DNA from 4 places in the Aquamicrobium soli genome. Region 1 is predicted to be linked to each of the others. Evidence: predicted binding sites of a transcription regulator. Region 1 holds the regulator's gene; each other region holds the start of a gene.

Region 1 (7,007 bases):
GCCCTTCGTCATCAACCTGTTCCACGGTGTTCCGGGCCTGTCGAGCCTGTTTGCCGGGCCGCCCTACGGCATCGGCCTGTTCACCTCGGCCCTGATCCTGGCGATCATGGTGCTGCCCTTCATCACCTCGATCACCAAGGACGTCTTCGACACGGTGCCGGCGGTGCTGAAGGAATCGGCCTACGGCATCGGCTGCACCACCTGGGAGGTCACGCGCCGCGTCGTCATCCCCTATACCCGCGTCGGCATCATGGGCGGCGTCATGCTGGGCCTCGGCCGCGCGCTGGGCGAGACGATGGCGGTAACCTTCGTCATCGGCAACGCCCACCGCATCTCGGCCTCGCTGTTTGCGCCCGGCACGACGATCTCGGCCACCATCGCCAACGAGTTCACCGAGGCCGACGGCGAGCTCTATACCTCCTCGCTGGTGGCGCTCGGCCTGATCCTGTTCGTCATCACCTTCATCATCCTCGCCATCGCCCGCTATATGCTGGCGCGGATCGAAAAGCGCGCGGGAGCCTGAAAGATGTCCGTATCCTCTTCGCTTCACCGCCGCCGCAAGGCCAGGAACGCCGTCATGATGACGCTGTGCATGGGGGCTGCCGGCGTCGGCCTCGCCTGGCTGGCGCTGATCCTCGGCGCGCTCGTCTACAAGGGCACGGCCGGCCTTTCGCTGGCGGTCTTCACCGAGATGACGCCGCCGCCGGGCGACGCGGGCGGCCTCGCCAACGCCATCTTCGGCAGCATCGTCATGACGATCATCGCCGTTCTCGTCGGCACGCCGGTCGGCATCCTCGCCGGCACCTACATGGCCGAATACGGGCGCTTCTCGCGGCTGACCACGGTGGTGCGCTTCATCAACGACATCCTCTTGTCGGCGCCGTCGATCGTCATCGGCCTGTTCGTCTACGAATTGATGGTGCGGCCGATGGGGCACTTTTCTGCGCTCGCCGGAGCCATGGCGCTGGCGATCCTGGTGATCCCCGTGGTCGTGCGCACGACCGAGGATATGCTGAACCTGGTGCCGAATGCGCTGCGCGAGGCAGGCACCGCCATCGGTGCGCCGCGCTGGATCGTCATCCGTTCGGTCGGCTACCGTGCCGCCATGTCGGGCATCGTCACCGGCATCCTGCTGGCGATCGCCCGCATCTCCGGCGAGACGGCGCCGCTCCTGTTCACTTCGCTCAACAACCAGTTCTGGTCCGGCAACCTCAATGCGCCGATGGCGAGCCTGCCGGTCACCATCTTCCAGTTCGCGCTTTCCCCTTACGAGGAATGGCAGCAACTGGCCTGGACCGGAGCGCTCATCATCACCCTGACGGTTCTGGCCCTGAGCATCTTCGCCAGAAGCCTCACCGGACGCAGGACCTAAGACAGGATGGCACAGATGTTGGCTTCCGAGATGACCATGACGCAAAGCGTTGCCGAAAAGGCCGCCAAGACCAAGATCGAGGTCAAGAACCTCAATTTCTACTACGGCGAGTCGAAGGCGCTGAAGAACATCACGCTGTCCCTGCCGGAGCGCAGCGTGACCGCCTTCATCGGCCCGTCCGGCTGCGGAAAGTCGACGCTGCTGCGCGTCTTCAACCGCATCTACGAACTCTACCCCAAGCAGCGCGCCGAGGGGCAGGTCCTGCTCGACGGCTACAACGTGCTCGACCGCTCCCAGGACCTCAACCTGCTGCGCTCCAAGATCGGCATGGTGTTCCAGAAGCCGACGCCGTTCCCGATGTCGATCTACGAGAACATCGCCTTCGGCGTGCGGCTCTACGAGAACATCGCCAAGAGCGAGATGGACGGCCGCGTCGAGCAGGCTCTGCGGCGCGCGGCCCTGTGGGACGAGGTCAAGGACAAGCTCGACGCCAGCGGCACCAGCCTTTCGGGCGGCCAGCAGCAGCGGCTGTGCATCGCGCGCACCGTGGCGGTGAAGCCGGAGGTGATCCTGCTCGACGAGCCGGCTTCGGCGCTCGACCCGCTGTCCACCGCCAAGATCGAGGAACTGATCGACGAATTGCAGGCCGACTACACCATCGTCATCGTCACCCACAACATGCAGCAGGCGGCCCGCGTGTCGAGCCAGACCGCCTTCATGTATCTCGGCGAACTGATCGAGTTCGACAAGACCGAGAAGATTTTCACCTCGCCCGGCCACAAGCGCACACAGGACTACATCACCGGCCGGTTCGGTTGAGCCGCAGCCACGGCCATAGGGATACGGACAGCACCATGAAAGAACATACCGTCACCGCCTTCGACGAGGAACTGGGGCAGATCGGCGGCCTGCTCAACGGCATGGGCGAACTTGCCGGCGCGATGGTGAACAGCGCCACCCATGCGCTGCTTGCCGGCGACAACGCGCTGGCGCAGAGGGTCGTTTCCGACGATGCCCTGATGGACTCGCGCCAACGCGAACTGGACGACCGGGCCATCACGCTCATCGCCAAGCGCCAGCCGATGGCCGACGACCTGCGCGCCGTTGTCGGCTCGATCCGAATGGCCGGCGACCTGGAGCGCATCGGCGACCTTGCCAAGAACATCGCCAAGCGCGTGGGCGCGGTCGGGCAGGACGCCATCCCGCGCACGCTCTCGCACTCGATCGACGGTATGGCGCAACTGGTCCTGGAGCAGGTTCGCGGCGTCGTCGAGCGCTACACCGCAGGCGATACCGCCGGGCTCGCGGCGCTGCGCAACGACGACGAGCGCATCGACGTCAAATACACGGCGGTTTTCCGCGAGTTGCTGACCTATATGATGGAGGACCCGCGCAATATCACGGCCTGTACGCATCTGCTGTTTTGCGCGAAGAATCTGGAGCGCATCGGCGACCATGTCACCAATGTCGCCGAGAACGCGTATTATGTGCTGAGCGGCGAACAACTCCCGGCAGACCGCCCCAAGGCGGACGAGATGGCAGCGCCGACCGCGTGAGCGGGTAGACAGGAAGGTGGATTGCATGATCGCACCGCGTATCATGGTGGTGGAAGACGAGGAGCCGCTGGGCGTGCTCCTGCGCTACAACCTGGAATCCGAAGGCTACCAGGTCGAAGTGGTGACCCGGGGCGACGAAGCCGAGATCAGGCTGCAGGAAAGCGTGCCCGACCTTCTGGTGCTGGACTGGATGGTGCCGGCGCTTTCCGGCATCGAACTGTGCCGGCGCCTGCGCATGCGGCCCGAGACCGAGCGCCTGCCGATCATCATGCTGACGGCGCGCGGCGAGGAAAGCGACCGGGTGAGGGGGCTTTCGACCGGCGCCGACGACTACCTCGTCAAGCCGTTCTCGACGCCGGAATTCATGGCGCGGGTGAAGGCGCTGCTCCGGCGTGCCAAGCCGGAGGTGCTGTCCTCCGTGCTGAAGGTCGGCGACATCGTGCTCGACCGCGAGACCCACCGTGTCTACCGCAGCGACAGCGAGATCAAGCTCGGGCCGACGGAGTTCCGCCTGCTGGAATTCATGATGCGCTCGCCCGGCCGCGTGTTCTCGCGCGGGCAGTTGCTGGACAATGTCTGGGGCGAGTCGATCTATGTCGACGAGCGCACCGTCGACGTCCATGTCGGGCGCCTGCGCAAGGCGGTAAATGGCGGCCATGCGGAGGACGTCATCCGCACCATCCGCGGCGCCGGCTACGCGATCAGGGAAGCCTGACCGCCGACCGGCGGCGGCATCGGCCGCCCCGGCGCGAAAATCTCCTGGTCGACGAACACCAGCGCGCGCATGGCGCAGCCTTCGCGGATCAGCAGCAGTTCGTTGGTTTCGGTATCGAAGCTGATCGATTTCGAGTGGTGGCCGCCGGCGGTCTTGGCGATGGCCTCGCGCAGCGCCGGCTCGATGAGATCGAAAGCGCTCGCGCCCACCCCGACCATGGTGACCGGCGCCGGATCGATGAGGGCGAACAGGCTGCCGAGGCCGAAGCCGAGGGCCTCGCCGGCCTTGCGGAAGGCTTCGCGCTCCGGCCCGTCGCGTTCGCGGGCGATTTCCGCCAGCGCGCGGATGTCGGCATCGGTCACGTCGGCGGAAGGTTCTTCGTTATCGTTATGCTGGCGGGCGTTGCGCCAGATGGCGTAGTTGCCGGCATAAGCCTCGATGCAGCCGCGCCGTCCGCAGCGGCACAACGCGCCCTCCGGCTTGTGCACCATGTGGCCGAACTCACCGCCCGACGAATGCGTGCCGGTGAACAATTGCCCCTTGAGCACGATGCCCATGCCGATGCCGTGCGACAAAAGCACGGCGATGAAGTCGTCGCGGTAATGGGCGGGGTCGCGCCAGCGCAGCGCCACCGCCATCATGTTGCAGTCGTTCTCGATGACGACGGGAATGCCGAATTCCTTCTCCAGTATGGCGGCGAAGGGGATGTCGGTCTGCGGGGTGATCGGCGACCACAGCATGGCGCGCGCCGCCGAATCGGTGGTGCCCTGGACGGCGAGCACGATGCGCGCGACGCGCCTGGCGTCGAGCGCCGGGTCCTCCAGTTGCCGCCGTATGAAGGCGACGCATTCGCCGATCAGGTCCTCGCGCGGCAGCGACTGCGTATCCAGCCGCCGCTCGTCCTGCGCGACCACGCCACCGGTGTAGTCGATGACGGCCAGCGACAGGAAATTCAGCGACAGCACCACGCTCAGCACGAAGGAGGCCTGCGGATTGAGCGCCAGCCCGACTTGCGGGCGCCCGCGCTTGGCGGAAGGGACGCTGTCCCTGCTTTCGCTGAGGATGCCTTCGGCGATGAGGTCGGCCGAGATCGCCGATATGGTCGAATGGCTGAGCCCTGTCTCCGCCGCGATCGCCGTGCGCGACACCTGCCCGACGGAACGGCGAACGGCCGAAAGCACCAGCGCGCGGTTGCGCCGGCGCAGATCGTCGTGGCGTACTCCGGCTGCCATCCTGCCTATTCCTCCACCTTGCCGGCCCCCGCGCTCCTCGCTGTTTCGTGACTTTGTGGGACACTGGCAATAGCCTAATCCTTAGTGAAAGCCTTTCGCCCTGTCATTGTTTATTTCGGGTTTCGAAAAAATTATGGAACGGGACGAATCCCTGTTGACAGGCCGGGGGCGTTGGGTGAGTATTTTTTCGAAGCTCGAAATAAAAGCTTCACTTTAGGGTCCGGGCTTGTCCGGGCCATGATGGTCGCGTCCCACGAGGGCGTAGGGAGGAAATCATGAAGAAGTTTACTGCCGCCATCATGGCGGGTGCCGCGCTTTCCATGACGCTGGTGTCGGTCGCGCAGGCGAAGGACAAGGTGATCGGCGTTTCCTGGTCGAACTTCCAGGAAGAGCGCTGGAAGACCGACGAAGCGGCGATCAAGAAGGCGCTGGAAGCCAACGGCGACAAATACATTTCCGCCGATGCCCAGTCTTCGGCCGCCAAGCAGCTTACCGACGTCGAAAGCCTGATCTCGCAAGGCGCGAACGCGCTGATCATCCTGGCGCAGGATGCTTCCGCCATCGGACCGGCCGTGCAGAAGGCGCTGGACGAAGGCATCCCGGTGGTCGGCTACGACCGCCTGATCGAGAACAAGGACGTATTCTACCTGACCTTCGACAACAAGGAAGTCGGGCGCATGCAGGCCCGTGAGGTCTACAAGGTCAAGCCGGAAGGCAACTACGTGTTCATCAAGGGCTCGGGCGCCGACCCGAACGCCGACTTCCTGTTCGCCGGCTCGATGGAAGTGCTGAAGGACGCCATCGACAGCGGCAAGATCAAGAATGTCGGCGAGGCCTATACCGACGGCTGGCTGCCGGCCAACGCCCAGAAGAACATGGAGCAGTTCCTGACCGCCAACGACAACAAGGTCGACGCGGTGGTGGCCGCCAATGACGGCACCGCCGGCGGCGCCATCGCGGCGCTGCAGGCGCAGGGCCTTGCCGGCACCGTGCCGGTTTCCGGCCAGGACGCCGACCACGCGGCCCTCAACCGCATCGCGCTCGGCACGCAGACGGTCTCGGTGTTCAAGGATGCCCGCGACCTCGGCAAGAACGCCGCCGAGATCGCCTCGCAACTGGCCGACGGCAAGGCCATGACCGACATCGCGGGCGTGCAGGACTTCACGACGCCCGGCGGCAACACCGTCAAGTCGGTGTTCCTGACGCCGGTCGCGATCACCAAGGACAACCTCAACGTCGTCATCGACGCGGGCTGGATCAGCAAGGACGAGGTCTGCGCCGGCGTGAAGGCAGGCAGCGTCGCCGTCTGCAACTAGGCGCCCGGCCTCCGGTAATCCCGATGCCGCCGCGCCGACGGGGTGCGGCGGCATCGTTCGACTTCATTTGAAATCGAAAAGCGCATAACATCGCAGCCAGCCAACGCGGTGGGAGGAAATCATGGCCGACACCACGACGTCCAGCGCCTCGGCCGAGGTCGCCCGTGCCTCCGAACTGGGACCGGTCGGCCGGTTCCTGAAGGCGACCGAACTCGATACCCGCATGCTCGGCATGGTTGCGGCGCTGATCCTGATCTGGATGCTGCTGCACGGCCTGTCCGGCGGCCTGTTCCTTACGCCGCGCAATCTGTGGAACCTGTCGGTGCAGACCTCCTCGGTCGCCATCATGGCCACCGGCATGGTGCTGGTCATCGTCATGCGCCACATCGACCTGTCGGTGGGTTCGCTGGAAGGCGTCATCGGCATGGTGATGGGCGTCATGCAGGTGCACATCCTCATCCGTGTCTTCGGCATCCAGACGGGCGATCCGTGGATCTGGGTCATCGCGCTTGCCTGCGGCGTGGCCGCCGGCCTGATCGTCGGCGCGTTCCAGGGCTTCATCATCGCCTACATGGAAGTACCGTCCTTCATCGTCACGCTGGGCGGCCTGCTGGTCTGGCGCGGGGCGGCCTGGTGGGTCACCAGCGGCCAGACGGTGGCGCCGCTCGACGCGACCTTCCAACTGATGGGCGGCGGACCGCGCGGCTCCATCGGCGCGACATGGAGCTGGGTCGCCGCCGCCGTGGCCTGCCTCGCCGTCGTGCTGATGCTCATCAACGGCCGAGCGCAGCGCAAGCGCTTCAAGTTCCCGCTGCG
Region 2 (7,007 bases), on a different contig from region 1:
AGGCGAAGGCCTTCGACCATATCGTCAAGATCGGCCGCACCCATACGCAGGACGCCACGCCGCTGACGCTGGGGCAGGAATTCTCCGGTTATGCCGCGCAGGTCGCCTCCTCGATCAAGCGCATCGAACTGACGCTGCCGGGCCTGCAGGAACTAGCGCAGGGCGGCACCGCCGTCGGTACGGGCCTCAATGCCCCGGTCGGCTTTGCCGAAAAGGTGGCCGAGCGTATCGCGAAAATCACCGGCATCGCTTTCACCTCGGCGCCGAACAAGTTCGAGGCATTGGCGGCGCACGATTCCATGGTGTTCACGCACGGCGCCGTCAACGCCACGGCCGCTGCGCTGTTCAAGATCGCCAACGACATCCGCTTCCTTGGCTCCGGCCCGCGCTCCGGCCTCGGCGAACTGGCGCTGCCGGAAAACGAGCCGGGCTCGTCCATCATGCCTGGCAAGGTCAACCCGACCCAGTGCGAGGCACTGACGCAGGTCTGCGTGCAGGTGTTCGGCAACAATGCCGCGCTGACCTTCGCCGGCAGCCAGGGACATTTCGAACTCAACGTCTACAACCCGCTGATGGCCTATAATTTCCTGCAATCGGTGCAGTTGCTGTCCGACGCGGCGGTCTCCTTCACCGATAATTGCGTCGTCGGCATCGAGGCGCGCGAAGACAACATCAAGGCCGCGCTCGAGCGCTCGCTGATGCTGGTAACGGCGCTGGCGCCTACCATCGGCTACGACAACGCGGCCAAGATCGCCAAGACGGCGCACAAGAACGGCACCACGCTGCGCGAGGAAGCGGTCGGCGGCGGCTATGTCAGCGAGGCGGATTTCGACCGCCTGGTGCGGCCGCAGGACATGACGCACCCCGGCTAGGGCGTTTTACGAGCGGCTGGATCACCCGGAACCGCACACGCGGTCGAACGGCCGCCCGGATTTTTCCGGGCGACCGCTGCCTTACGCCCATCTGATCCAAGGGGCGCGCCTATTGTGAACGATCCGTTTTCGGAATCGCATCTTATGTGAACAATCGATTCGATGTATATGGCTCTCATTCAACCTTGGAGAGCCAAAATGTCCATTTCCGTTTCCACTGCCGGTTCCGGCACTTCTTCGAGCGCTCCGGTCGCCGTGCTGGCCGGTCGCGTACTTCTGTCGATCCTGTTCATCATCGCCGGCTACAGCAAGCTGACCGCGATCGGCGGCACCGCCGGCTGGTTCGCCTCGATCGGCCTGCCGATGCCCACCGTTACCACCGTCGTCGTCGGCCTGGTCGAACTGCTGGGCGGCCTCGCCATCCTGGTCGGTTTCAAGACCCGGATCGCCGCCATCGTCCTGGCCGTGTTCACGCTGGCCGCCACCGCTGCCGCCCACCTCGACTTCTCGCAGGCCGGCAACGCCCTGATGCTGCAGAAGAACCTCGCCATCACCGGCGGCTTCCTGCTGCTGGCCGTGCTCGGCGCCGGTTCGCTGTCGATCGACGGCCGCCGCGGCTGATCCCAGCCTTCCCCGCATGAGAAAAGCCCGGAGCGATCCGGGCTTTTTTGATTCTGCCTGCGAGACGAGGCCGCCTAGTCTTCCACCGCCAGCACCAGTTGACGGTTGGCGATCTTCGCCAGTTGCGCCAGGCGGCCGACCGGACGTTCGCCGTACAGTCCGGCGAGTTCGCGCGGCAACACGAGCGCAAGCACGCCGTCGTCCTGCTTTTCCCATTTCAGCCGGGGAATGACGCCGGGCATCGCCGCCGACAGAATGTAGACGACGCGCATCGAGGCCGCCAGCAGGCGGGCGCGTTCCAGATAGCGCGGCGTCGCCAGCGATTGCAGTTCGGCGGCGGAATCGTTGAACAAGCCTTCATGACGGAACAGGTTGGTCAACGCCAGGAAGGCGCGGCCGGGGTGGTCCACGCCGGTGAAGGAAGCATGGGCGATGATGTTGAGCGATTGCTTGCCCCGATATTCCGGATGGGCGCGCCAGCCGATATCCGCGAGCAGGCAGGCTGCCTGCCGGTAGCGCGCCTCGTCCTCCGTCTCGTCGATGCCGAACGCGGCGAAGGTCGTGCCGGTCCACGCCGCCAGCTCGTGGGCGTGGGTGGTGGAACGCGAACGCAGACGGGCAAGTTCCTCGGCCGCCGAGATCAGCGGGTCCGCCTTCTGCAGTTCCGCATCCAGCAGGGAGTACAAAAACCCTTCGCGCACGCCGAGCGCCGACACGATGATCTTCGACGGCTTCATCGCCGCCAGCACTTCCTGCAGCACGATCGCACCATAGGGCAGCAGCGAGCGGCGGTTCTTCGAGATGCCTTCGATGCCCTTGGTCTTTTCCACGTCGCCCTTGGCGACCTGGCGAAGGAAGCTTGCCGCGCTGTCGATGCCGATCTCGTAGTGATGCATGACGCCGAGCGGATAGTTCGTCATCTCCATGTGGAGCCGCGCGAGGTTTCGCCAGGTGCCGCCGACGGCGTAGAACGGCCGGCCCTGCCCGTTCTTCAGCAACCCCGCCCGCGCCACTTCCTCGCGGGCGATGCGGGTCGCCTGGGCAAGAGAGTTTTTGGCCATGTCCTGCAGTCGAAGGCCGCCCAGCGGCAGGGTGATACCGACATCGCGGATCTCGCCCTTGATGTCGACCAGTTCCAGGCTGCCGCCGCCCAGGTCACCGGAAATGCCGTCGACCGGCGTGAAGCCGGAAATGACGCCCAACCCGGAGAAATAGGCTTCCTCATGCCCGCTCAGAACCCGGATTTCAGTGCCGAGCACCTCCTCGGCACGGGCTATGAAATCGGGGCCGTTGACCGCCTCGCGCGCGGCCGCGGTCGCCAGCACGAACATGCGTTCAGCGCCGGCCTGCTCGGAAAGGCAGCGGAAACGGCGGAATTCCGCCATCGAGCGCGTCACCGCCTCCGGGTCGAGCCTGCCGGTCGAAACGATGCCGCGGCCAAGGCCGGCCAGCATCTTTTCGTTGAACAGGACGGTCGGCGAGCGCACCAGCCCCTCATAGACGACGAGACGGATCGAGTTCGAGCCGATGTCGATGACGGACACCGGCAGGCGGTCCTGCAACCGCCCTTGCGATACTGAAATCATTCGCCTGCCGCTGCTTCGATCTGCTTCTTGCGCCGCTTGAACTGCGCAATCCGCTTGGGCGCATGCGATTTCAGCGCGTCTCCCCTGCCCGAGAGGCTCGGATTGGTCATGAAATATTCCTGCGCATTGAACGGCTCTTCGCCGTCTTCCAGAACCACCCGTCGCGAGGTGCCATCCGCCAATACTTCGAAACTCTGCTGGTTGTCCACGATGTTGCCCAGCATGATCTGGCCCAGCACCTGCTCATGCACGGTCGGGTTGGTGATCGGCACCATGGTCTCGACGCGGCGGTCGAGATTGCGCGGCATCATGTCGGCCGAGCTGATATAGACGATGGCCTCGTCGGACGGCAGGCCATGGCCGTTGCCGAAGCAGTAAATGCGGCTGTGCTCGAGAAAACGGCCGACGATCGACTTGACGCGGATGTTTTCCGAAAGCCCCGGCACCTGCGGGCGCAGGCAGCAGATGCCGCGAACCACCAGGTCGACCTCGACGCCGGCTCGGCTCGCCTCGTAAAGCGCGTCGATGATCGCCGGGTCGACCAGCGAGTTCATCTTCATCCAGATGCGGCCTTCCCGCCCCTCGCGCACATGGCCGATCTCATCCTCGATATGCTTCAGGATGCGGCTTCGCAGCGTGAACGGCGACACCGCCAGCAGCATCTCCTGGGTGGGCTCGGCATAGCCGGTGATGAAATTGAATATCTGGGCGACATCGCGCGCAATGGCGGCGTCGCAGGTGAAGAACGACAGGTCGGTATAGATGCGCGCCGTCACCGGATGGTAGTTGCCGGTGCCGAGGTGGACATAGTTGCGCAGCTTGCCTTCCTCGCGCCGCACCACCAGCGACATCTTGGCGTGCGTCTTCAGTTCCAGGAAGCCGAAAACGACCTGCACGCCGGCCCGTTCCAGGTCACGCGCCCAACGGATGTTGGCTTCCTCGTCGAAACGCGCCTTGAGTTCCACCAGCGCCGTCACCGACTTTCCCGCTTCCGCCGCGTCGATCAGGGCGCGCACGATCGGGCTGTCGTTCGAGGTGCGGTAGAGCGTCTGCTTGATCGCCACGACTTCAGGGTCGGCCATGGCCTGGCGCAGGAACTGCACCACCACGTCGAAGGATTCGTAGGGGTGGTGGACGACGATGTCCTTCTCGCGGATGGCCGCGAAGCAGTCGCCGCCATGTTCGCGGATGCGTTCGGGAAAGCGCGGGTTGTAGGGCACGAACTTGAGGTCGTCGCGGGCGATCGCCACGATCTCGGAAATCTGGCTGAGCGCCAACGGCCCGGTCAGCACGCTGATGCGGTTGGAGGCGACGCCGAGCTTGCCGGCGACGAAATCGCGCAGTTCCTCCGGCATCTGGTTGTCGAACTCGATGCGGATCACCGAGCCGCGCCGCCTGCGCTTCAAGGCGGTCTCGAACAGGCGCACCAAGTCCTCGGATTCCTCCTCGACCTCGATATCGCTGTCGCGGATGATCTGGAACGTCCCAGCCCCCTTCACCTCGTAGCCGGGGAACAGCCGGCCGATGAAAAGGCCGACGGCTTCCTCCAGCGGGATGAAGCGGATGTGGTCCTTGCGGTCCGGCAGGCGGATGAACCGCTTCAGCGCCGGCGGCAGGCGCAGCAGCGCGCTCATCTCCTCGCCGTTCTTGCGGTGGCGCAGATCGAGCGCCATCGAGAAGCCGAGGTTGGGAATGAACGGGAACGGGTGCGCCGGATCGATCGAAAGCGGCGTCAGCACCGGAAACACCTGCTCCTGGAAATGCTCTTCCAGCCAGGCTTTTTCGTCCTTGGTCAGCGCATCGCGGGAAATGCTTTCGATCCCCTGCTTGTCGAGCAGTTCCATCAGCACCGAGAGGCTCTTCTGCTGGTCCGCCTGCAGGCGCTCCACTTCGCGCAGCAACTGGTCGAGCTGCTGCTGCGGCGTGCGCCCGTCCGGGCTTTTCAGGGCAATGCCCTGCCGCACCTGTCCGGCAAGGCCGGCCACGCGCACCATGAAGAACTCGTCCAGGTTGGCGGCCGAGATCGACAGGAAACGGACGCGCTCCAGAAGCGGGTGATTCTCGTTCAGCGATTCTTCCAGCACTCGCCGGTTGAATTGCAGCCAGGAAAACTCCCGGTTGACGAAACGGTCGGGATTTCCGTCCTCCGCCACCTCGGTGGCCTTGATGTCGAATTCTCTCTGAACCGGCTTCAGCTCGTTCATGTCCCTGCTCTTGGTTCTCGCGCCCGATGCTGCTTGCCGGCTAACCGGCTCAATCTACCCTGTGCCATGGTTTTGCGACAGTTTCATTTCATCGAACTTGCAAATGTCGGCCTTATGCTCCAAACGCAGGAAGTCCGATCGAATTGAGACGGAGACGAAGATGGCAGGCCACTCCATTCCCCATTTCCAGAACGATGCCGGCCATCCGGCCATCGACATCGGCGTCAAGGAATTCATGTGCGTGGGCGCCAATCCGCCGTTCGACCATCCGCATGTCTTTCTCGATCTCGGCGACGACAGCGAAAAAGTCTGCCCCTACTGCTCGACGCTCTACCGCTATTCGCCCGAACTGAAGCCGACCGAGACGCGGCCGGCCGGCTGCCTCTACATCAATCGGGCCGCCTGACCAGCCATATCCGACCGATCCCGCCGTGACCCGCGACCACGCCCGGCAGATCCTGATCGCCGGAGCCGGCATCGGGGGACTGGCGGCGGCGCTCGCCTTTGCCCGTCGCGGCTTCGAGGTGCGCCTGTTCGAGCAGGCCGCGCAGATCGAGGCCATCGGCGCCGGCATCCAGCTTTCTCCCAACGCCACCCATATCCTCGACCGGCTCGGCGCGCTTGACCGGCTGCTGTCCTGTGCGGTGCAGCCGCAGGCGGTCGTGCTCAAGGAGGCCGGCCGGCTTTCCACCCTGGCCAAGGTCCCGCTGGGGGAGAGCGGAAAGCGGCGCTGGAAAGCCCCCTATCTGGTCGCCCATCGCGGCGATGTGCAGGAAGCCCTGCTGGAAACGGTGCGGCATACGCCGCAAATCGAGCTTTTTACCGACGCCCGGGTCGAGGCCGTGACGCCGGAAGCGCAGGGCGTCACCGCAACGCTGTCGCTTAATGGCCAGAAGGTGCGGGAAAGCGGCTCGCTGCTGGTCGGGGCCGACGGCGTATGGTCGACGGTCCGCGCCCTTGCCGGGGGCCCCGAGAGCCGGTTCACCGGCGAACTCGCATGGCGCGCCACGCTTGCCGCCGAAAGCCCGGCCGGCGCGGCCTTTGCCCGCATCGCCGACCCTTTCTGCGTCACCGCGTTTCTTCATGCCGGCTTCCACCTCGTCGCCTACCCGATGCGCGGTGGTGAGGCATTCAACCTCGTCGCCTTCACCAAGGGCGAGAAAATGGCGCAAGGCTGGTCCGGAAAGGCCGATATCGGCACGCTGCGGCGGGCCATGCGCCATACGGCGCCGGCGCTCGCCGGCCTCGCGGACGAATCCGGGCCGTGGACGGCGTGGCCGGTCCATACCGTCGACCGGCACCGGGCCTGGGCGTTTTCCCAAGGCATCGCCCTGATCGGCGACGCCGCCCATGCGATGACGCCGTTTGCCGCTCAAGGGGCCGCCATGGCGATCGAGGACGCGGCAACGCTGGCGGCGCAGATCGACCGTGCGGGCGTCAATCTCGCCGGCGCGCTGGCTTCGTGGGAGGCGGAGCGCAAGGCGCGGGTGGCCAAGGTCGCCCGGCGCGGGTCGCTCAACCATCTCGCCTGGCATGCGGCCGGCCCGGTGGCGCTGGCGCGCAACCTGATGCTGGCGCTGCGGCCCGGCGACAAGCTTGCCGCCGATCTCGACTGGCTCTACGGCTGGCGCGCGCCGGAATAAACCCGGCGCGCCTCGTTTCTCAGTGCAATATCTGCGACAGGAACAGCTTCGTGCGCTCGTGCTGCGGGTGGTCGAAGAACT
Region 3 (7,007 bases), on a different contig from region 1:
CATCAGCCGCTACCATCGCCAGGGCGGCGGCGACCTGGTCTACCAGGTGGCGTCCGGCTATTTCGGCTGCCGCGACAAGGAGGGCGGCTTCTCGCCCGAGCGCTTCGCGGAACTGGCCGCCGATCCGCAGATCAAGATGATCGAGATCAAGCTGAGCCAGGGCGCGAAGCCGGGCCATGGCGGCATGCTGCCTGCCTCCAAGATATCGCCGGAGATCGCCGAGGCGCGCGGCATCCCGATGGGACTCGACTGTATCTCGCCGGCGGCCCACCGCACCTTTTCCACCCCTGTCGGATTGATGGAGTTCGTCCAGGAGTTGCGCGTGCTTTCGGGCGGCAAGCCGGTCGGCTTCAAGCTGTGCATCGGCCATCGCCGCGAATTCATGAGCATGGTCAAGGCAATGCTGAAGACCGGCATCGTGCCCGATTTCATCGTCGTCGACGGCGCGGAAGGCGGCACCGGCGCGGCACCCGTCGAATTCGCCAACCGTGTCGGCATGCCGATGCTGGAAGGGCTGACCTTCGTCCATAACACGCTGCGCGGCGCCGGCATCCGCGACCAGGTACGGATCGGCGCCGCCGGCAAGATCGTCTCGGCCTTCGACATCGCACGCGCCATCGCGCTCGGGGCCGACTGGTGCAATGCCGCCCGCGGCTTCATGTTCGCCATCGGCTGCATCCAGGCGCAGTCCTGCCACACCAACCGCTGCCCGGTCGGCATCGCGACGCAGGATGCGCTGCGCCAGCGCGCCATCGATGTCGGCGACAAGAGCGACCGGGTCGCGCGCTTCCACCGCAACACCATGCATGCGCTGGGCGAGATCGCGGGGGCGGCAGGCCTCACCCATCCCAGCAACTTCATGCCCTATCACTTCATGTTCCGCCAGCAGGACAACGAGTTCCTCGACGGCAATGAAGCCTACCCCTATCTGCCGGACGGCTTTCTGGTGTCGGGCGAGGAGATTGCGGAACTCGGCGACTGGTATAGCCGCTGGGACCGCGCCAGCGCTGAAAGCTTCGCGCCGCCGGAAATCCCGCACGGACCGTTCGTGCGCGCGCGCCGGGCCGAGACGGTGCCGGCATAGGCCGATTGGCCGGCGGTCGGCCGCGACAACTCCCGTTCGGCTTACGGCTTCACCCGCTGCTGCCGGGCGCCGGAGCCTCGACCGACAGTTCCACCCGGTCGGCGGCGAATCGGGTCACCGAGCATTGGACGGGCTGCCCCGACAGGTCGCAATTCACGGCACGCGTGACGAGCACGATGGCTCCCGGCGCCAGGTTCAGTTCGCGCGTGTCGGCCTCCTCGGCATGGCGCGCCTCGATCGAGGTCGACGCGCGGCGATAGTCGCGGACGCCGAAACCGGCAAGGGCTGCCGTCATCGAACCGGTGCTGGAGAAAAGCTCGGCTATGCCGTCGAACAGCCGCGCGTCGAACCAGGAAGTCGATCGCGACACGGGAACGCCGTCGGCCTTGCCGAGGCTTTCGACGCGGATGACCGTTTTCCCCGTTTCGATCCCCAGCGCCGTCGCAACCCATAGGGTGGAAGGTTCCCTCGCCGTGCCGACCATTTCGCTGCTCGTATCGCGGGCCTGGTCGCCAAGCCCGGCGGAGAAGCGGGTGCGCTCGCCGATCGGATAGACGAGACGCTGCCTACGCCGCACATAGGTCCCGCGCCCCTGCTGCGATTCCAGCACGCCTTCATGGGCGAGCGCGGAAATCGCCGCCCGCACCGTGTGGCGGTTGACGCCGAAGCGCTGCGCCAACTCGGCTTCCGGCGGCAACCGGCCCGCTTCGCCGGCCAGTCCGTTGGCGATACCCGCCCTGATGCCGTCGGCCACCTGCCGCCAGAGGGCGACCCCAAGACCTCGCTGCAAATGCGCCGTCATGCTTTTCCTCTGCCGTTGCCAAAGCTGTCACGTGGCCGTCATCTGGCACGGCTATGGTGGCTCCAATTCATCGACTTGTCTAGATGATTAGACAAATTGGAGCACGCATGCCTCACCCCGAAGAGACTATCCTGCGCCGCAACCGGATGGCGGTCCTGGCGCGCAGCAGCACCGCCCGGCTGCGCGAATTATGGGCGGACCTCGCCCTTGCGCCCGGCCACCGCGCCCTGCGCGGACCCGAATGCGGCCTCATCACCCTGCGCGGCCGTGTGGGCGGCAGTGGCGAGCCTTTCAACTTCGGCGAGGCGACAGTGACGCGGGCCAGCGTCCGGCTGGACGACGGGTCCGTCGGCCACGCGGTGGCGCTCGGCCGCGACATGGACAAGGCCCGCATTGCCGTGCTCGTCGATGCGGTGTGCCAGACACCGGAGACGGCGGCGCTCGTCGATGCACGAATGATCGCGCCGCTGCGGCAAGAACTCGACGCGGCGGACATGGAAAAGCGCGAGCAGACAGCCGCCACCCGCGTCGACTTTTTCACCATGGTTCGGGGAGAAGACTGATGCGCGAGACGACGACGGCACTGGAGGGCGGCTTTGCCGACCCCGCTGAGGATGCGCAGGCCGTCTTCCGGGCGGTGATGGACGCCATGGCGCGGCCCGCGACCGTCATCCACGTCAAGCTGCCGGTGGTCCCGCCGTCACCGCTGCCGCCGCTCGTCGGCGCGCTCGCCTGCACGCTGGCCGATGCCGACACGCCGCTCTGGCTGGACCCGGCGCTGGCGCAAAGCGAGGCCGTGCGCGAATGGCTGGTGTTCCATACCGGCGCGCCGATCGTCGCGCAGCCCGCAGAAGCGGCTTTCGCGCTGGCCACCGCCGGCTCCGCCCTGCCCCCACTGCACAGCTTCGCGCAGGGCACGCAGGAATATCCGGACCGCTCGGCAACGTTGGTCCTTGCCGTCGAAGCCTTCGACGGTGGCGCGCCGCTCACGTTCCGGGGTCCGGGAATCCGAGGCGAGACGACGCTCGCTCCGCGCGGCCTGCCGGCCGATTTCGCCGCGCAATGGACCGAGAACGGACAGCGCTTTCCGCGCGGGGTCGACCTCGTGCTCGTCGCCGGCGGCGCCCTCGCCTGTCTGCCGCGCAGCGCCCGCCTGATCGCACGGGAGAACTAGCCATGTATGTCGCAGTCAAGGGCGGCGAGGCCGCCATCGACAATGCCCACCGGCTGCTGGCCGACCGCCGCCGTGGCGACCGCTCGGTTCCGGCCCTGACGCTCGACCAGATCGCCGGTCAACTGGCGCTCGGCGTCGACCGGGTGATGAGCGAAGGCTCGCTCTACGACCGCCGGCTGGCGGCGCTCGCCATCAAGCAGGCGCGCGGCGACCTGATCGAGGCGATCTTCCTCGTGCGCGCCTATCGCACCACCCTGCCGCGCTTCGGCTACAGCGAACCCATCGACACCGGCGAGATGCTGATCGAGCGGCGCATCTCGGCCTGTTTCAAGGACCTGCCGGGCGGCCAGCTGCTCGGGCCGACCTTCGACTACACCCACCGCCTGTTCGACCCGGACCTTGAGGGCGACCCGGAGATCGAGGCCGGCGAGAGACGGGAGCCGTCCGCCGAGCCCACGACACGGATTGCCGCCATCCTCGGTGGCGAAGGCCTGATCGAGGAGGACATCGACCTGCCTGAACAGGCCGCCCCCGGCGACATCAACCACACGCCGGTCGAGTTCCCGATGGCGCGCGCCATGCGCCTGCAAAGCCTGTCGCGCGGTGACGAGGGATTCCTGCTGGCGCTCGGCTACTCGACACAGCGCGGCTATGCCCGCTCGCACCCTTTCACCGGCGAAATCCGCATCGGCGAGGTCGAGGTGGAATTCTTCGTCCCCGAACTCGGCTTCGCCGTGCCGCTCGGCCGCGTCCAGGTGACCGAATGCCAGATGGTCAACCAGTTCAAGGGATCGGCCAAGGCGCCGCCGCAGTTCACGCGCGGCTACGGGCTGGTGTTCGGCCAGTCGGAGCGCAAGGCGATGGCGATGTCCCTGTGCGACCGGGCGCTGCGCGCCGAAGAACTGGGCGAGGATATCGTCGCGCCGCCGCAGGACCAGGAATTCGTGCTGTCGCATTGCGACAACGTGCAGGCGACCGGCTTCGTCGAGCACCTGAAGCTGCCGCATTACGTCGATTTCCAGGCCGAACTCGGCCTGGTGCGCACCATGCGCGCCGAATATGCCGCGCGCGAGAGCGTGACCCAGCCCGACATGCAGGAGGCCGCGGAATGACCGCGCTGAGCCGCAACACCACCTACAACTTTGCCTATCTGGACGAGCAGACCAAGCGCATGATCCGCCGCGCCATCCTCAAGGCGATCGCCATTCCCGGCTACCAGGTGCCCTTCGCCAGCCGCGAAATGCCGATGCCCTACGGCTGGGGCACCGGCGGCGTGCAGGTGACGGCCGCGATCCTCGGGCCGGACGACGTGCTCAAGGTCATCGACCAGGGCGCCGACGACACCACCAACGCGGTGTCGATCCGAAAATTCTTCGAGCGCGTGGCCGGCATCGAAACCACGACCCGCACGGCCGAGGCGACGATCATCCAGACCCGCCATCGCATCCCCGAAACGCCGCTCGGCGAGGGGCAGGTGCTGGTCTACCAAGTGCCGATTCCGGAACCGCTGCGCTTCCTCGAACCGCGCGAGACGGAAACGCGCAAGATGCACGCGCTGGAAGAATACGGGCTGATGCACGTCAAGCTCTACGAGGACATCGCCAGAAACGGCCACATCGCCACCACCTACGCCTATCCGGTCAAGGTCGAGGGGCGCTACGTGATGGACCCCTCGCCGACGCCGAAATTCGACAATCCGAAGATGCACATGTCGGCGGCGCTGCAACTGTTCGGCGCCGGCCGCGAGAAGCGCATCTACGCGCTGCCGCCGCACACCGAAGTCGTGAGCCTCGATTTCGAGGAGCATCCGTTCGAGGTGCAGAAGTTCGATACGCCCTGCGCGCTGTGCGGCGCCGAACAGGTCTACCTGGACGAGATCGTGCTCGATGACCGGGGCGGGCGCATGTTCGTCTGCTCCGATACCGACCATTGCGAGACACGCCGCGCCGAAGGTCATCGGGGCGAAATGAGCGGGGAGGCACTGCCATGACGATCGCGCTTCGAAACGACGCGGTATTCGACCATGCCAGCGAAGACCTGCCGCTGCTCTCCGTGCGTTCGCTGACCAAGGCCTACGGAAACCGCATCGGCTGCGCCGACGTGGATCTCGACGTATGGCCGGGCGAAGTGCTGGCCATTGTCGGCGAGTCGGGTTCCGGCAAGTCGACGCTGCTCAACTGCATCTCGACGCGGCTGGAGCCGACATCGGGCACGATTTCCTATCGCATGCGCGACGGCGAGATGCGCGACCTCTACGGCCTCCAGGAAGCGGAACGCCGCCTGCTCCTGCGCACCGACTGGGGCTTCGTGCACCAGAATCCGGCGGACGGGCTGCGCATGACGGTATCGGCCGGCGCCAATGTCGGCGAGCGGCTGATGGCTGTCGGCGAGCGCAACTATGGCCGCATCCGCGAGACGGCGACCGACTGGCTCGGCCGCGTCGAGATCGACGCCGACCGCATCGACGACCAGCCGTGCGCCTTTTCCGGCGGCATGCGCCAGCGCCTGCAGATCGCGCGCAACCTCGTCACCGCGCCGCGCCTCGTCTTCATGGACGAGCCTACCGGCGGCCTCGACGTCTCGGTGCAGGCGCGCCTGCTCGACCTGCTGCGCGGCCTCGTCAACGATCTCGGCCTCGCCGTCATCATCGTCACCCACGACCTCGCCGTAGCACGCCTCTTGTCGCATCGCATGGTCGTCATGAAGGACGGCCACGTCATCGAGCACGGCCTTACCGACCGCCTGCTGGACGACCCGCAGGCGCCCTATACGCAGCTTCTCGTCTCCTCCATCCTCCAGGCCTGAGGTCTACCGTGCAAGCACCCGCCCTTACCGCGTCCGGCCTCGGCAAGACGTTCACCATGCACCTGCGCGACGGCATCGAACTGCCGGTCATCGCCAACGCCCGTTTTTCGCTCCATTTCGGCACCTGCGCCGTGCTCGGCGGCCCGTCCGGCGCCGGCAAGAGCTCGATCCTGAAGATGCTCTACGGCAACTATGGCGCGAGCGCCGGCCGCATCGTCGTGCGCCATCGTGGCGGCGACGTCGACCTCGCGACCGCCGGCCCGCGCACCATCCTGGAATTGCGCCGCGAGACGATCGGCTATGTCAGCCAGTTCCTGCGCGTGGTGCCGCGCGTCGGCGCGCTCGACATCGTCGCCGAACCGCTGGTCGAGCGCGGCGCGGACCATGCGCAGGCGCAACGGCGCGCCGGCGAACTGCTTGCCCGCCTCAACCTGCCGGAATGGCTGTGGGCGCTACCGCCGGCCACCTTCTCGGGCGGCGAGCAGCAGCGCGTCAACATCGCGCGCGGCTTCATCACCGATCATCCGATCCTGCTGCTCGACGAGCCGACCGCCTCGCTGGACGCCGCCAACCGCAACGTGGTGGTGGAGATGATCGCCGAGAAGAAGCGCGCCGGCACCGCCCTGCTCGGCATCTTCCACGACACCGAGGTGCGCAACGCGGCCGCCGACGTGATCATCGACGTGACCGGATTCTCGCCGACGAAGAAGGCGGCGTGAACTGTGGAAATCGGCAGGCGTCATCGAACTGACATGCACGCGACACCCGGCCGTCATGTGCCGGCGCTAAATCCGTGACGACCGCCAGCGCCGTCGCCCGCCTGCCGGGCCAGGCGGCACGGTATGGGTCAACCGCAATCGGGCCGCGAGAAATCCGGCTCACCGGACTTTTCAACGAACGGAAAGGAGCGATGCTATGACGGCCATCTCCGTCCGCAACCTGTCCAAGAGCTTCGGCAAGAAGCGCGCCCTGGACAATGTCAGCCTCGAAATCCAGCGCGGCGAAATGGTCGCCCTGATCGGCGCCTCCGGCTCCGGCAAGAGCACGCTGATCCGCCACCTGTGCGGTCTCGAAACCGGCCAGCCCGGGCAGAGCCGGATCGACATACTGGACAGCGCGATGCAGGACGGCGGCCGCCTCGC
Region 4 (7,007 bases), on a different contig from region 1:
GGGTCGTAGAAAAGCTGCCGCCCCATCTTCTCGGGGAAATAGTCCTGCCCGGAAAAGGCCTCCGGTTCGTCATGGTCGTAGCGGTAACCCGCGCCGTAGTCCTCCGCCTTCATCAGCTTGGTCGGCGCGTTGAGGATATGCTTGGGCGGCAGCAGCGAGCCATGTTCCTTGGCGGCGCGGGTAGCCGCCTTGAAGGCCGTATAGACGGCGTTCGACTTGGGCGCGGTGGCGAGATAGACGCAGGCCTGTGCGAAGGCAAGTTCGCCTTCCGGCGAACCGAGATAGTCATAGGCATCCTTGGCGGCATTGGCGATCACCAGCGCCTGCGGATCGGCCAGGCCGATGTCCTCCACCGCCATGCGCACCAGACGCCGGCCGATATAGAGCGGGTCCTCGCCGGCATCGAACATGCGGCACAGGTAATAGAGCGCGGCATCGGGATCGGAACCGCGCACCGACTTGTGCAGCGCCGAAATCAGGTTGTAGTGGCCGTCCTGGCCCTTGTCGTAGATCGGCGCCCGGCGCTGGACGATGCGCTGCAGGCCCTCGGCGTCGAACACCTCGCCCGGCTTGGCGGCACGCCACACTTCCTCGGCCAGGGTCAGCGAGGCGCGGCCGTCGCCGTCGGCCATGCGCATCAGCACCGCCCTCGCCTCGTCGTCGAGCGGCAGTTTTTTCCCCTCGGCCTCCTCGGCCCGCGAAAGCAGCTTGCCGATACTTTCCTCGCCAAGCGAATGGAAGACCAGCACGCGTGCCCGCGACAACAGCGCGGCGTTCAGTTCGAAGGACGGGTTCTCGGTCGTGGCCCCCACCAGCACCACCGTGCCGTCTTCCATGACGGGCAGGAAGGAATCCTGCTGGGCGCGGTTGAAGCGATGAATCTCGTCGACGAACAGCAGCGTCTGGCGACCGTTCGCGCGCCGCATCCGAGCTGTCTCGAATACTTTCTTCAGGTCCGCGACGCCGGAAAAGATCGCCGATATCTGCTCGAACGCCAGGCTGGTCTCGCCGGCCAGGAGGCGCGCCACGGTGGTCTTGCCGGTGCCGGGCGGTCCCCAGAAGATCATCGAACCCAGCGAGCCCGACGCGATCATCCGCGTCAGCGCGCCGTCCGGGCCGGTCAGGTGCTCCTGGCCGACGACCTCGCCCAGATTCTTCGGCCGCAGCCGGTCGGCCAGCGGTTGCCCGGCCCGCGCTTTCTCCGGCTCGCCCGCACTGAAAAGATCAGCCATGACGTCTCATCAATACCGCAGAACCTGGCGCAAAATCTGACCGTCGCGCTCGACGGTGAAGCGCCACCAGCGGGTGTTCTGCGCGGCCGCGGCCGCAAGCGCCTTGGTCGTGTCGATCGTCACGCCATTGACCTCGCGCACGATGTCGCCCGGCTGGAAGCCGAAGCCGGCCGCCGGCGAGTTGCCGGCGACGTCCACCACGGCGACGCCCTTGGCGTCGGTCGGCATGCCGAGCTTCTGGGCAAGGCGCGGCGACAGTTCCGCCACCTGCGCCCCGGCAAAGGGGCTGCGCCCGCGCAGCGTGACCGGGGCGGCGTTCGTGCCCTCGGGCGCGCGCTCCAGCGTGATCTTCAGCGTCTCCGTCTGCCCCTTGCTGAGGACATCCAGGGTCGCCTCGGCGCCGATGGCCTGCGTCGCCAGCCGGTAGCCAAGCGCATCGACGCTTTCCAGCGCCGCACCGTTCATCTTCAGCACGACATCGCCCGGCTTCAGCCCGGCCTTGGCCGCCGGCCCTTGCGGCTCGACGGAGGTGACCAGCGCGCCGCTCGGCGCATCCATGCCGAGCGACTCGGCGATCTGCGGCGTCACCGGCTCGAACTGTGCGCCGATATAGGGCCGTTCGAAGAAATCGCGGCCGGCCTTGGCCGCCTCCACGAAGGCATGCACCATGTTGGACGGAATGGCGAAGCCGATGCCGATCGAGCCGCCGCTGCGCGAATAGATCGCCGTGTTGATGCCGATAAGCTGGCCGCCCATGTTGATCAGCGCCCCGCCCGAATTGCCGGGATTGATGGCGGCATCCGTCTGGATGAAGAAACCGAAGTCGGAAACGCCGATATGGCTGCGCGCCAGGCCAGAGACGATGCCGCTGGTGGTGGTCTGGCCTACCCCGAACGGATTGCCGATGGCAAGCACCAGGTCGCCGATCTCCAGCGCGTCGGAATCGCCGATGGGCACGACCGGGAACGGCTTGTCGCCCTCGATCTTGAGCACGGCAAGGTCGACCGTCTCGTCCTTGAGCAGGACCTTGCTGGTGAATTCGCGCCCGTCCGACGTGGCGACCTTCACCTCGTCCGCATCCTTGATGACGTGGAAATTGGTGACGACGATGCCGCTCGGATCGACCAGCACGCCCGACCCCAGCGAAGACTGCGCGCGCGGCCGCGAACGGCCGAAGAACTGCTCGAAGAACGGGTCGCCCTGGAACGGCGACACCACCTTGGCGGTCTGCGAGGCATAGACGTTGACCACGGCGGGAGCGGTCTGCTTGACCAGCGGCGCGAACGACAACTGCACCTCGTCGCGCCCGAACGGCACCCGCTTGTCCGGGCCGGGGGTCGGATTTTCGTTCTCGACACCGCGCAGCAGGTCCGTCAGCACATCGGTCAGGCCGGGGTCCTTTTCCTGCGCGACCGCCCGTTGGCTCGCCGACGCGGCGGCAAGCCCCACCAGCGCGCAAAGCACAAACAAGGACAGCCGTTTCAGCATATGCGAATCCTCCGAACCGTTCGCGCGCCATTGTGGTGAGGATTGTGCAAAATGAAAGGCCGATACTTTCTCCCAAGGCAAAGAAAACCCCGGCCGAGGCGGCCGGGGCGTCGTTTTCGTGCCGCAAGCGCTATTCGGCGCTGGCGCGCTGCTCCGGTTGCAGTTTCAGCGCCTCGCTGATGGTGTAGAACATGTCGGTCTGGTCCGTCAGCCCGACGAAATTTGCCGCGTATGGTCCGAAGGCCGCCACGCGCAATTGCGCGCCCGTATGCTCCTGGTCGTCCTCCTCGGCGTTGCCGTAGCTCACGGTCATCACCGAGCCGTCCCTTGTGGTGAGCGCCTGCGTGAGGCCCGGAGCCTTGGTCCCGTTGGGGATGATCTGGCTGGAATGGGCATGGTCGGCAGTAACGATCACCAGTGTCTTGCCATCGGCCTTGGCGAATTCGAGCGCCTTCTGCACCGCCTCGTCGAGGTCGACCGTCTCACCGATCTGCCCGCAGGGGTTGGCGGCGTGGTCCTGCTTGTCGATCGACGCGCCTTCGACCTGGAGGAAGAAACCCTTCTCGTTGCCCTTGAGAAGATCGATCGCCTTGGCAGTCATGCCGGCAAGCGTCGGCACCGAGGCCGCGCGCTCCGCGTTCGGCTCGCAGCTTATCGGCTCGGCATCGATATTGCCGTGGCGGCTGGCCTTCGGCCCCTTCCAGCGAACCGGCATGTTACCCTCGGCAAAGAGACCGAGCACCGGCTTGTCCTGATCCGCGGAAGCCACCGCGTTCAGCTCGTCCAGAGTGCCGACGATGGTGAAGCCGCGCTCCTTCGCCTGATCGAGCAGCGACTTGTCCTTCCAGTCGCCCGCCTTCGCGACCTCGTCGAATGACTTCGAGCCGCCACCGAGCACGACGTCGGCCCGGGTGTTCAATATCTGCTCGGAGATCGAGCCGGCGCCGCCGTTTTCCAGCGCGTTGCCGGCGCATTTTTCGCTGGTCGCCACCGGCCCGTAGCACTTGCGCCCGGTGACATGCGCCAGCAGCACGGCCGGCGTCGCGTCCTGTATCTCGGCGGTGGAGACATCGCCGGTGGCGAGCCCGGCCGCCTTGGCCATTTCGATCAGCGTGCGGTGCGGCTTCTCGTGGATATCGACGCCGATCGCGCCGTTATAGGTCTTAACACCCGTCGCCCAGGCCGTGCCGGAGGCGGCGGAATCGGTCACGTAGTCCGGCTTGCCCGTCTTCTTGTCGAGCGCGTAATGCGTGTACTGCCCGGTGATCGGCAGCGCATCGATGCCCTTGAAGAAGCCGCCCGCGCCCTCGGCATAGTTGCGGGCGATGGTTATCTCGGAATCCCCCATGCCGTCGCCGATCAGCAGGATGACGTTCTTCACCTCGCCATTGCCGATCAGCCCCTGCAGAGCCTGTGTGGCGTCGCCGGCCAGGCGGCGGGCGCCTCCGGGCTGGGTGATGTCGCCCTTGGCGGTGCGATCGAGATAGGTTTCGACGGAGGCGTTGTCCTGGGCCTGGCCTGCGCCGGCGGCAAGCAGGGTCACGGCGGCGGCGCCCGCCATCAGGAAATTGCGTGACAGATGGGTCATGGCGTGTCGATCCTTCGGATTTCTCGGGGTGGGTGGAGCCTTCAGCCCGCGAGAATTCTGTCCGGCACACGTGACCGTCGCATGACAATGCGGTTACCGATCCATGACGATCCACGCTCGGCAGGCGCGCCGCCTCGATCGCAAAAACAAAAAGGGGCCACGAAGGCCCCTTTCGATCGATCCGGAAGTGCCGGAAACTTACGCGGCAGCTTCCTCGCTGGCCTCGGCTTCGAGGCGGGCGCGGTCGGCAGCGCCCTTGGCCGAGGTGTCGCGGTCCACGAATTCGATGACGGCCATCGGAGCGTTGTCGCCCTTGCGGAAGCCGGCCTTCATGATGCGCAGATAGCCGCCGTTGCGGGTGGCGTAGCGCGGAGCCACGGTGTCGAACAGGCGCTTGACGACGTCTTCGTTGCCGATCTGTGCGATCACCTGGCGGCGGGCGTGCAGGTCGCCGCGCTTGCCGAGCGTCACCAGCTTCTCGACGATCGGACGCAGGTCCTTCGCCTTCGGCAGGGTGGTGACGATCTGCTCGTGCTCGATGAGCGACACGGCGAGGTTGGCGAACATCGACTTGCGATGGCTGATGCTGCGGGAGAAGCGGCGGCCTTTAAAACCGTGGCGCATGGCTCTTTTCCTTCTTTATCTGTTCAAGAGGCCACGGCCTCTGATGGTTTTCCGCATGGCCGTCGGACCGGCGCGCCGGTCCTTGGCACCATGCTCTATTCAGGTTCAGTACTGGTCCTCGTACCGCTTGGCGAGGTCCTCGATGTTCTCCGGCGGCCAATCCGGCACTTCCATGCCGAGGTGCAGGCCCATGGCCGCCAGCACTTCCTTGATCTCGTTGAGCGACTTGCGGCCGAAGTTCGGCGTGCGCAGCATCTCGGCTTCCGTCTTCTGGATCAGGTCGCCGATATAGACGATGTTGTCGTTCTTCAGGCAGTTGGCCGAACGCACCGAAAGCTCGAGCTCGTCGACCTTCTTGAGCAGCGCCGGATTGAAGGCAAGCTCGGTGACCTGCTCTTCGGCCTGCGCCTTCTGCGGCTCCTCGAAATTGACGAAGAGGCCGAGCTGGTCCTGCAGGATGCGGGCGGCGAAAGCCACCGCGTCCTCGCCCGAGATCGAACCGTTGGTCTCGATGGCCATGGTCAGCTTGTCGTAGTCGAGGACCTGGCCCTCGCGGGTGTTCTCGACCTTGTAGGACACCTTGCGGACCGGCGAGTAGAGCGAATCGACCGGGATCAGGCCGATCGGCGCGTCTTCGGCGCGGTTGCGCTCGGCCGGCACATAGCCCTTGCCGGTGTCGACCGTGAATTCCATGCGGATTTCCGCGCCCTCGTCCAGCGTGCAGATGACGTGGTCGGGGTTGAGGATCTCGACGTCGCCGACCGTCTGGATGTCGCCTGCCAGAACGGCGCCCGGACCCTGCTTGCGCACGACCATACGCTTGGGGCCGTCGCCTTCCATCTTGATGGCGATTTCCTTGATGTTGAGCACGATGTCGGTCACGTCCTCGCGCACGCCGGCGATCGAGGAGAATTCATGCAGAACGCCGTCGATCTGCACGGCGGTGACGGCAGCACCCCGCAGCGAAGACAGGAGCACGCGGCGCAGCGCGTTGCCAAGCGTCAGGCCGAAGCCCCGCTCAAGCGGCTCGGCCACCAGCGTGGTCAGCGTCTTGCCCTTCGACGAGAACTCGATCTTGTTGGGCTTGATCAGTTCCTGCCAGTTTTTCTGGATCATTTTTTCTTCCCTTGCTTGCCCGCCACCATCCAATCGTGACGGGCGACCTGGAAATTACGGATGAGCGCTCGTGGCGCTCATCCGGCAGTTCGAAAAGATATCAGACCCGGCGCTTCTTGCGCGGGCGGCAGCCATTGTGCGGGATCGGCGTCACGTCGCGGATCGAGGTGATGGTGAAGCCGGCGGCCTGCAGCGCGCGCAGCGCCGACTCACGGCCCGAACCCGGTCCGCAAACCTCGACCTCGAGGGTGCGCATGCCGTGCTCCTGCGCCTTCTTGGCGCAATCCTCGGCTGCCATCTGGGCGGCGAACGGGGTCGACTTGCGCGAACCCTTGAAGCCCTGGGCGCCGGCCGACGACCAGGCAATCGCATTGCCCTGCGCGTCGGAAATGGTGATCATCGTGTTGTTGAAGGTCGAGTTGACGTGGGCGACACCCGACGAGATATTCTTGCGCTCGCGGCGACGAACGCGTGTGACTTCCTTGGCCATAATGGTCCTTTCAACTGATATCTACGCCGCCGTAACGCCAGCGGCTACACCTGGGAAGGGAGTAAGGGAACAGGTGAGCAGGGAAGTATGCTTGCGTCGCGGCAGGCCGCAGCGTCGTACAGACTCCCTTACTCCCCTACTTCCATATTCCCTTGAATTACTTCTTCTTGCCGGCGATCGCCTTGGCCGGACCCTTGCGGGTGCGCGCATTGGTATGCGTGCGCTGGCCGCGCACCGGCAGCGAGCGGCGATGGCGCAGGCCGCGGTAGCAGCCGAGGTCCATCAGGCGCTTGATGTTCATCGAGACTTCGCGGCGCAGGTCGCCCTCGACCTGGTAGTCGCGGTCGATGGTTTCGCGGATCTGCAGGATTTCGGCGTCGGTAAGCTGGTTGACGCGACGCTCGGCCGGGATACCGACCTTCTCGACGATCTCCTGGGCAAATTTCTTGCCGATGCCGTGGATGTACTG

The links. Region 1 encodes PhoB, which activates phosphate uptake and scavenging genes when phosphate is short. Its sites were predicted from a motif close to TGTCATNNANCTGTCAT; they were not measured.
Region 2: a site for PhoB is predicted at 5,358-5,374, ahead of ACFOHJ_RS16795 (RNA degradosome polyphosphate kinase). Genes of this name have one in related genera too.
Region 3: a site for PhoB is predicted at 1,912-1,928, ahead of phnF (phosphonate metabolism transcriptional regulator PhnF). Genes of this name have one in related genera too.
Region 4: a site for PhoB is predicted at 4,379-4,395, ahead of phoA (alkaline phosphatase). Genes of this name have one in related genera too.

The regions. Positions count from the first base shown of each region.
Region 1 is NZ_JBHRTK010000012.1:850,209-857,215, forward strand. It holds gene pstC (phosphate ABC transporter permease subunit PstC) at 1-523, shown strand, start outside; gene pstA (phosphate ABC transporter permease PstA) at 527-1,372, shown strand; gene pstB (phosphate ABC transporter ATP-binding protein PstB) at 1,379-2,191, shown strand; gene phoU (phosphate signaling complex protein PhoU) at 2,227-2,928, shown strand; gene phoB (phosphate regulon transcriptional regulator PhoB) at 2,954-3,643, shown strand; gene ACFOHJ_RS13915 (ROK family protein) at 3,622-4,875, opposite strand; gene xylF (D-xylose ABC transporter substrate-binding protein) at 5,151-6,191, shown strand; gene ACFOHJ_RS13925 (sugar ABC transporter permease) at 6,313-7,007, shown strand, end outside.
Region 2 is NZ_JBHRTK010000016.1:43,777-50,783, reverse strand. It holds gene fumC (class II fumarate hydratase) at 1-872, shown strand, start outside; gene ACFOHJ_RS16805 (DoxX family protein) at 1,071-1,493, shown strand; gene ppx (exopolyphosphatase) at 1,568-3,079, opposite strand; gene ACFOHJ_RS16795 (RNA degradosome polyphosphate kinase) at 3,076-5,283, opposite strand; gene ACFOHJ_RS16790 (zinc-finger domain-containing protein) at 5,444-5,689, shown strand; gene ACFOHJ_RS16785 (FAD-dependent monooxygenase) at 5,715-6,926, shown strand; gene ACFOHJ_RS16780 (amino acid ABC transporter ATP-binding protein) at 6,946-7,007, opposite strand, start outside.
Region 3 is NZ_JBHRTK010000017.1:5,579-12,585, reverse strand. It holds gene ACFOHJ_RS18240 (FMN-binding glutamate synthase family protein) at 1-1,084, shown strand, start outside; gene phnF (phosphonate metabolism transcriptional regulator PhnF) at 1,134-1,886, opposite strand; gene phnG (phosphonate C-P lyase system protein PhnG) at 1,994-2,449, shown strand; gene phnH (phosphonate C-P lyase system protein PhnH) at 2,449-3,060, shown strand; gene ACFOHJ_RS18220 (carbon-phosphorus lyase complex subunit PhnI) at 3,063-4,172, shown strand; gene ACFOHJ_RS18215 (alpha-D-ribose 1-methylphosphonate 5-phosphate C-P-lyase PhnJ) at 4,169-5,050, shown strand; gene phnK (phosphonate C-P lyase system protein PhnK) at 5,047-5,865, shown strand; gene phnL (phosphonate C-P lyase system protein PhnL) at 5,874-6,584, shown strand; gene phnC (phosphonate ABC transporter ATP-binding protein) at 6,781-7,007, shown strand, end outside.
Region 4 is NZ_JBHRTK010000015.1:12,384-19,390, reverse strand. It holds gene ACFOHJ_RS15625 (replication-associated recombination protein A) at 1-1,232, opposite strand, end outside; gene ACFOHJ_RS15620 (DegQ family serine endoprotease) at 1,242-2,720, opposite strand; gene phoA (alkaline phosphatase) at 2,851-4,308, opposite strand; gene rplQ (50S ribosomal protein L17) at 4,507-4,932, opposite strand; gene ACFOHJ_RS15605 (DNA-directed RNA polymerase subunit alpha) at 5,038-6,048, opposite strand; gene rpsK (30S ribosomal protein S11) at 6,149-6,538, opposite strand; gene rpsM (30S ribosomal protein S13) at 6,696-7,007, opposite strand, start outside.